Regions from separate parts of the Streptomyces sp. NPDC033845 genome, predicted to be linked through region 2. Evidence: riboswitches for the same ligand, from Rfam matches in the RefSeq annotation. Region 2 holds a riboswitch; the other holds the start of a gene.
The links. A riboswitch is a leader RNA that binds a small molecule or an ion and turns the genes downstream of it on or off. The one in region 2 is predicted to bind ZMP and ZTP.
Positions count from the first base shown of each region.

Region 1: it holds a riboswitch for ZMP and ZTP, as region 2 does, so the genes downstream of both, ACZ50K_RS29625 (serine hydroxymethyltransferase) here and ACZ50K_RS10515 (bifunctional 5,10-methylenetetrahydrofolate dehydrogenase/5,10-methenyltetrahydrofolate cyclohydrolase) in region 2, are expected to answer to the same signal.

Region 1 covers NZ_JBVIRI010000018.1:13,148-16,536, forward strand. The annotation lists gene rocD (ornithine--oxo-acid transaminase) at 1-1,145, opposite strand, end outside; ZMP/ZTP riboswitch at 1,258-1,348, shown strand; gene ACZ50K_RS29625 (serine hydroxymethyltransferase) at 1,383-2,648, shown strand; gene trpS (tryptophan--tRNA ligase) at 2,711-3,389, shown strand, end outside.
Region 2 covers NZ_JBVIRI010000004.1:152,088-155,476, forward strand. The annotation lists gene ACZ50K_RS10505 (RNA polymerase sigma factor) at 1-477, opposite strand, end outside; gene ACZ50K_RS10510 (class I SAM-dependent methyltransferase) at 682-1,455, opposite strand; ZMP/ZTP riboswitch at 1,525-1,620, shown strand; gene ACZ50K_RS10515 (bifunctional 5,10-methylenetetrahydrofolate dehydrogenase/5,10-methenyltetrahydrofolate cyclohydrolase) at 1,662-2,525, shown strand; gene ACZ50K_RS10520 (peptide MFS transporter) at 2,629-3,389, shown strand, end outside.

The sequences.
Region 1 (3,389 bases), on a different contig from region 2:
ACCAGCGGCGGGGCGATCCGGATGGTCGAGCCGTGGGTGTCCTTCACCAGCACCCCGCGCTCCATCAGCCGCTCGGAGATCTGCCGCCCGGTGCCGTGTGCCGGGTCGATGTCCACGCCCGCCCACAGGCCGCGGCCGCGGACCGCGGTCACCGCGCCGCCGCCGACCAGCAGCCCCAGCTCCTGGTGCAGGTGGTCGCCGAGCTCGGTGGCCCGCTGCTGGTACTCGCCGGTGCGCAGCATCGCCACCACCTCCAGGGCCACCGCGCAGGCGAGGGGGTTCCCGCCGAAGGTGGAGCCGTGCTCGCCGGGGCGGAAGATCCCCAGCACGTCCCGGTCGGCGACCACCGCGGACACCGGGACCACCCCGCCGCCCAGGGCCTTCCCCAGGATGTAGACGTCGGGGACGACCTCCTCGTGGTCGAGGGCGAAGGTCTTCCCGGTGCGGCCCAGCCCGGACTGGATCTCGTCCGCCAGAAAGAGCACGTTCCGCTCCCGGGTGAGCTCCCGGACCCCCCGCAGATAGCCGGCCGGCGGGACCAGCACCCCGGCCTCGCCCTGGATCGGCTCCAGCAGCACCGCCACCGTGTTCTCGGTGACGGCCGCGGCCAGCGCGGTCAGGTCCCCGTACGGCACGATCTCGAAACCGGGGGTGTAGGGCCCGAAGTGGTCCCGGGCCTCGTGGTCGGTGGAGAAGGACACGATGGTGGTGGTCCGGCCGTGGAAGTTGTCCGCGGCGACCACGATCTTGGCGTGCCCGTCCGGGACCCCCTTCACCTGGTACCCCCACTTCCGAGCGGTCTTCACGGCGGTCTCGACCGCCTCCGCACCGGTGTTCATGGGGAGGACCATCTCCTTGCCGCACAGCGCGGCGAGTTCCGTGCAGAACTCGGCGAACCGGTCGTGGTGGAAGGCCCGCGAGGTGAGGGTCACCCGCTCCAGCTGCGCCTTCGCGGCGTCGATCAGCCGGCGGTTGCCGTGGCCGAAGTTGAGCGCGGAGTACCCGGCGAGCATGTCGAGGTACCGCTTGCCCTCGACATCGGTCATCCAGGCGCCCTCCGCCGTGCTCACGACCACCGGCAGCGGGTGGTAGTTGTGCGCGCTGTGCGCCTCGGCGGATCGGATGGCATCAGCAGTACTCGACACGGGGTCTCCGTTTCGTCCGTCCTGACCTGTGACGTGGGTGACGTCACTTTCTATCCTCGCTCTTCCCGGTGGACGGCGGAAGCGCCCCTGTGTCGGGCCCGCTAAGGTGTGCGGTACGCACGGCGACTGGCGTACGGGGAACCAACTCCGGGGGAGTCGTGCCGAACAGTCCGCACACAGGGCCGCTCGCCTGGGCCTCGCGGGGTACGAATCGACATCGACCCCGGAGGAGCCGCCATGACCGCGCGCCATCCCGCCCTGCTCGCCGCCGACCCCGAGCTCGCCGCCCTGGTGGCCGCCGAGGAACGCCTCCAGGCGGACACCCTGCGTCTGATCCCCAGTGAGAACTACGTCTCCGCCGCCGTGCTGGAGGCCTCCGGGACCGTCCTCCAGAACAAGTACAGCGAGGGCTACCCGGGCCGCCGCTACTACGAGGGCCAGCAGAACATCGACCGGATCGAGGCCCTGGCCGTCGAGCGGGCCAAGGGCCTCTTCGGCACCGACCACGCGAACGTCCAGCCCTACTCCGGGTCCCCGGCCAACCTCGCCGTCTACCTGGCCTTCGCACAACCCGGCGACACCGTGATGGGCATGGCGCTGCCGATGGGCGGCCACCTGACACACGGCTGGGGTGTCTCGGCCACCGGCTCCTGGTTCCGCGGGGTCCAGTACGGGGTGCGGCGGGACACCGGGCTGATCGACTACGACGCGGTCCGCGACCAGGCCCTCGCCGAACGCCCGAAGATCCTCTTCTGCGGGGGCACCGCCCTGCCCCGCACCATCGACTTCGAGGCCTTCGCCGCCATCGCCAAGGAGGCCGGCGCGGTGCTGGTCGCCGATGTGGCGCACATCGCCGGACTGATCGCGGGCGGCGCCCACCCCTCCCCGGTGCCGTACGCCGACGTGATCTCCACGACCACCCACAAGACCCTGCGCGGCCCGCGCGGCGCCATGCTGATGTGCCGGGCCGAGCACGCCAGGGCCATCGACAAGGCGGTGTTCCCGGGCCTCCAGGGCGGCCCCCACAACCAGACCACCGCCGGGATCGCGGTGGCCCTCCAGGAGGCCGCCCAGCCCTCCTTCACCGCCTACGCCCACCAGGTGGTGGCCAACGCCCGGGCGCTGGCCGAGGCCCTGCTGGCGGAGGGCTTCGACCTGGTGTCCGGCGGCACCGACAACCACCTCGTGCTGATCGACCTCACCGCCAAGGAGGTCCCCGGCAAGACCGCGGCCAAGGCCCTGGACCGGGCCGGGATCGTCGTCAACTACAACACCGTGCCCTTCGACACCCGCAAGCCCTTCGACCCGTCCGGGATCCGGATCGGCACCCCGGCCCTGACCTCCCGGGGGCTCACCGCCGAGCACATGCCGCAGGTCGCCCGGTGGATCGCGCGGGCCGTCGCCGCGGCCGCCGCCGGCCGGGAGGCCGAGCTGTCCGCCGTCGCCGCCGAGGTCTCCGCCCTCATGGCCGAGTACCCGGCCCCCGGCCTGCCGGTCGGCTAGCCCGCCCTCTCGGGTGCGGCGGCGGGGCCGGACCCCGCCGCCGCACCTGAGACAATGGGGACATGGCTTCTGACCGTCCTCGCGCGCTCTCCGGTATCCAGCCCACCTCCGGTTCGTTCCACCTCGGGAACTACCTCGGAGCCATCCGCCAGTACGTGGCCCTGCAGGAGACGCACGACGCCTTCTACATGGTGGTCGACCTGCACGCGATCACCATGCCGCAGGACCCGGCGGCGCTCCGGGAGAACACCCGGCTCTCCGCCGCCCAGCTGCTGGCCGCCGGCCTCGACCCGGAGCGGTGCACCCTCTTCGTCCAGAGCCACGTGCCCGAGCACGCGCAGCTCGGCTGGGTCATGAACTGCATCACCGGCTTCGGCGAGGCCAGCCGGATGACCCAGTTCAAGGACAAGTCCGCCAAGGGCGGGGTCAACAACGCCACCGTCGGCCTGTTCACCTACCCGATCCTCCAGGTCGCCGACATCCTGCTCTACCAGGCGAACGCCGTGCCGGTGGGCGAGGACCAGCGCCAGCACATCGAGCTGACCCGCGACCTCGCCGAGCGCTTCAACCAGCGGTTCGGCCCCACCTTCACGCTGCCCGCCGCGCACATCGTCAAGGAGGTCGCGAAGATCTACGACCTCCAGGACCCGGCGATCAAGATGTCGAAGTCGGCCTCCTCGCCCAAGGGCCTGGTCAACCTCCTCGACGAGCCGAAGGCCACCGAGAAGAAGATCAAGAGCG
Region 2 (3,389 bases):
GGTCTTCTTCGCGGCGGTGGTCTTCTTGACCGCGCGCTTCTTCGGCTCGGCACCGGTCACGGCGTCGGCGTCCGCCTCGGCTCCGGCCTCGGCGGCCGTCGACTGAGCGGATATCGCCGCGGCGGCGGCGGGGGCCGAAGCGGCGGTCTTGCGGGCACCGATCGGGCGCGGCGCGGCGGCCGCCTTCTTCACGGCGGTACGGGCCGGCGCCGCCGCGGCCTTGCGGGGCTTCTTCGCCGCGGTCTTGGCGGCGGGGGCCGCGCTCACGTGCAGCGCGACGCCCTCCTCGTCCAGGACCTGGTTCAGGCTGCGCAGGACCCGCTTCCACTGGTCCACCGGGATGCGGCCGGCCTCGAAGGCCTGGCGCACGTCGTCACCGTTGATGTGACCCTGCTCGCGGCCGCGCTCGACGAGAGCGACCAGGGCCTCGGATTCGGCGATCTCCGGAGGGAACGTACGGGACGGGCTGAGCGACACAAGGAGCCTCTCGTTGCGAACAGATAAAGGGCGGGCGGGACATCATCGCGCGGACTTCCGGAAACACCCCGGGCGGGGTGCGTATTCCGGCCGCTGCGCGAAGACGCCTGTCGGTTCATCGCATGCCCGAGTCGATTCGTTACGCACTGAATTGAGTGACCTGCGCCACGCTGCCAATCGGAGGCCGTGGTGATCGGTCCCGGATCAGCCCGGTTTGCGGGCTTCGATCAGGAACCTGGACGTGTGCGCGACGAACGGGCCGTCGCGCTCGATCCGTTCGTGGAGCTCGCGCAGCCGGTCCCGGTGGTGGCCGACCGTGAAGCCGGGCACCATCCAGATCACCTTCCGCAGGAAGTAGATCACGGCGCCGATGTCGTGGAACTCCGTCCGCAGCCGCTCCGCACGCAGATCCGTCACCTCCAGGCCCGCCCGGCGGGCGTCGGCGACCGCGTCGTCGGGGTGCCGGCCCCGGCGGACCTCCTCCGGCTGCGGCCCGAGGAAGTACTCGACGAGCTCGAACACGCTGGCCGGTCCGACCTGCTGGGAGAGGTATTCTCCGCCCGGTCTCAGCACCCGGGCGATCTCGTCCCACCAGACGGTCACCGGATGCCGGCTGACCACCAGGTCGAAGGCCTCGTCGCCGAACGGCAGCGGGGGCTCGTCGGCGTCGGCGACCACCACCGCGCCCAGCGGGTGCAGCAGCCGGGTCGCCCGGTCCACGTTCGGCGGCCAGGACTCGGTGGCCACCGTCAGCGGGGGCAGCCGTCCCGGCGGCACGGCCCCGGCCAGCACCTCGCCGCCGCCGGTCTGGATGTCGAGCACGGCCCGGGCCCCGCCCAGCAGCCGTTCGCCGAGCAGCCGCTGATACCCCCAGGAGGGGCGCTGCTCGGTGGCCCGTCCGTCGAGCCAGGAGAAGTCCCAGCCGTCCACGGAGACCGAGTCGGCCTCCGCGACGAGATGGTCGAAAGTGCGAGTCATGCCCTGATCGTCCCAGTACGGACCTCCGGGATCCAGCCGATTTCGCGGGATGGCCGTCGACTACAGTGGGCGGCGGGCCGTGACTGGCGTTCGGGTGGATCACCACCGGGGAGCGGCCCGCGCACGGCGGGCCGTGCGCCGCTGCCGCGCGCCTGGGCGAACCGCGAACACGAACCGCGATCCGCGACGCTCAGGAGACCAGCCCCATGACCACCGCCACCGCACGCCTGATGGACGGCACCGCCCTCGCCCGCCGGATCGGCGAGGAGACCGCGGCCCGGGCCGCGAAGATCACCGAACTCACCGGCACCGCGCCCTGTCTGGCCACCGTGCTGGTCGGCGAGGACCCGGCCTCCGTCACCTACGTGAAGATGAAGCAGAACCGCTGCGCCAAGGCCGGGATCACCTCCCGGCACGTGGCCCTCCCGGCCGAGACCACCACGGAGGAACTGGTCGCGGCGATCACGGCGCTCTCCGAGGACCCGGAGATCAGCGGCATCCTGCTCCAGCACCCGGTCCCGCACCACATCGACGAGCGGGCCGCCTTCGAGGCCATCGCCCCCGGCAAGGACGTCGACGGGGTCACCATGCACTCCTTCGCCGCCATGGGCTTCGGACTCCCGGGCTTCGTCTCCTGCACCCCCGGCGGCATCATGCGGCTGCTGGAGGAGTACGAGGTGGACCTCACCGGCAAGCACGCCGTGGTCGTCGGCCGCAGCGCGATCCTCGGCAAGCCGGCCGGCATGCTGCTGCTGGAGCGCAACGCCACGGTCACCTACTGCCACTCCCGCACCCGGGACCTGCCCTCCCTCGTGCGGCAGGCGGACGTGCTGGTCGCCGCCGTCGGCAAGGCCGAGTTCATCCGCGGCGAGGACATCAAGCCGGGCGCCGTGGTCCTGGACGCCGGATACAACGAGGGCAACGTGGGCGACGTCCACTTCCCCTCGGCCGCCGAGCGCGCCTCGCTGATCACCCCGGTGCCGGGCGGCGTCGGCCCGATGACCATCGCCGTCCTGCTGGAGCAGACCGTCGCGGCGGCCGCCGAGCAGGCCGGCATCGTCCTGGACTGACCGGGGCTTCGGTCCCGGGCCACAGGGCCCGGGACCCGGCCCGGCGGCCCGTACTGGCCGAAAGCAGGATCCCCCGCCGCTCCCACCGGGGTGCACTGGTTATGTGAACGCACCGATGGATATGCAGCCGAAGCCGGGGGAGCCGGACCGGGCCGCGGGCAGCCGCCGCCACCCGCGGGGACTGGCCACCCTGGTGCTCGCCGAGATGTGGGAGCGCTTCAGCCTCTACGGCATGGTCGCCATCCTGGTCCACTTCCTCGCCGCCCCGCGCTCCGCGGGCGGGATGGGCCTGGCCGAGGGCAGCGCCGAGGCCGTCGAAGGCGTCTACATGTCGATGATCTGCCTGCTGGCCCTGCCCGGCGGCTGGATCGCCGACCGCTTCCTCGGCGCCCGCCGCGCCGTCCTCTGGGGCGGAGTGATCATCATGCTCGGGCACCTGGCGATGGCCGTGCCCAGCGCCGCCTGCGTCTGGCCCGGACTGATCCTCATCGTGATCGGCACCGGCCTCCTCAAGCCCAACATCTCGGCCCTGGTCGGCCGGCTGTACCGGGCGGACGAGGACCAGCGGCGGGACGCCGGCTACTCGCTGTTCTACATGGGCGTCAACCTCGGCGCGGTGCTCGCCCCGATCGTCGTCGGCTACCTCGGCGAGGAGGTCGACTGGCACCTGGGCTTCGGCTCCGCCGCCGTCGGCATGGCCCTCGGCCTGGTCCAGTACGTCCTGGGCGGCCGCAAGCTGGCCGCCTCCCTCCGGGAGGAGCCGGTGGCCCGGCTCACCCCCGCCGAACGCGCCCGGCTGCGCCGCTCCGGCGCCTGGAGCCTGGCCGGCACCGCCGGACTGACCGGCGTCCTGCTCGCCGCCCA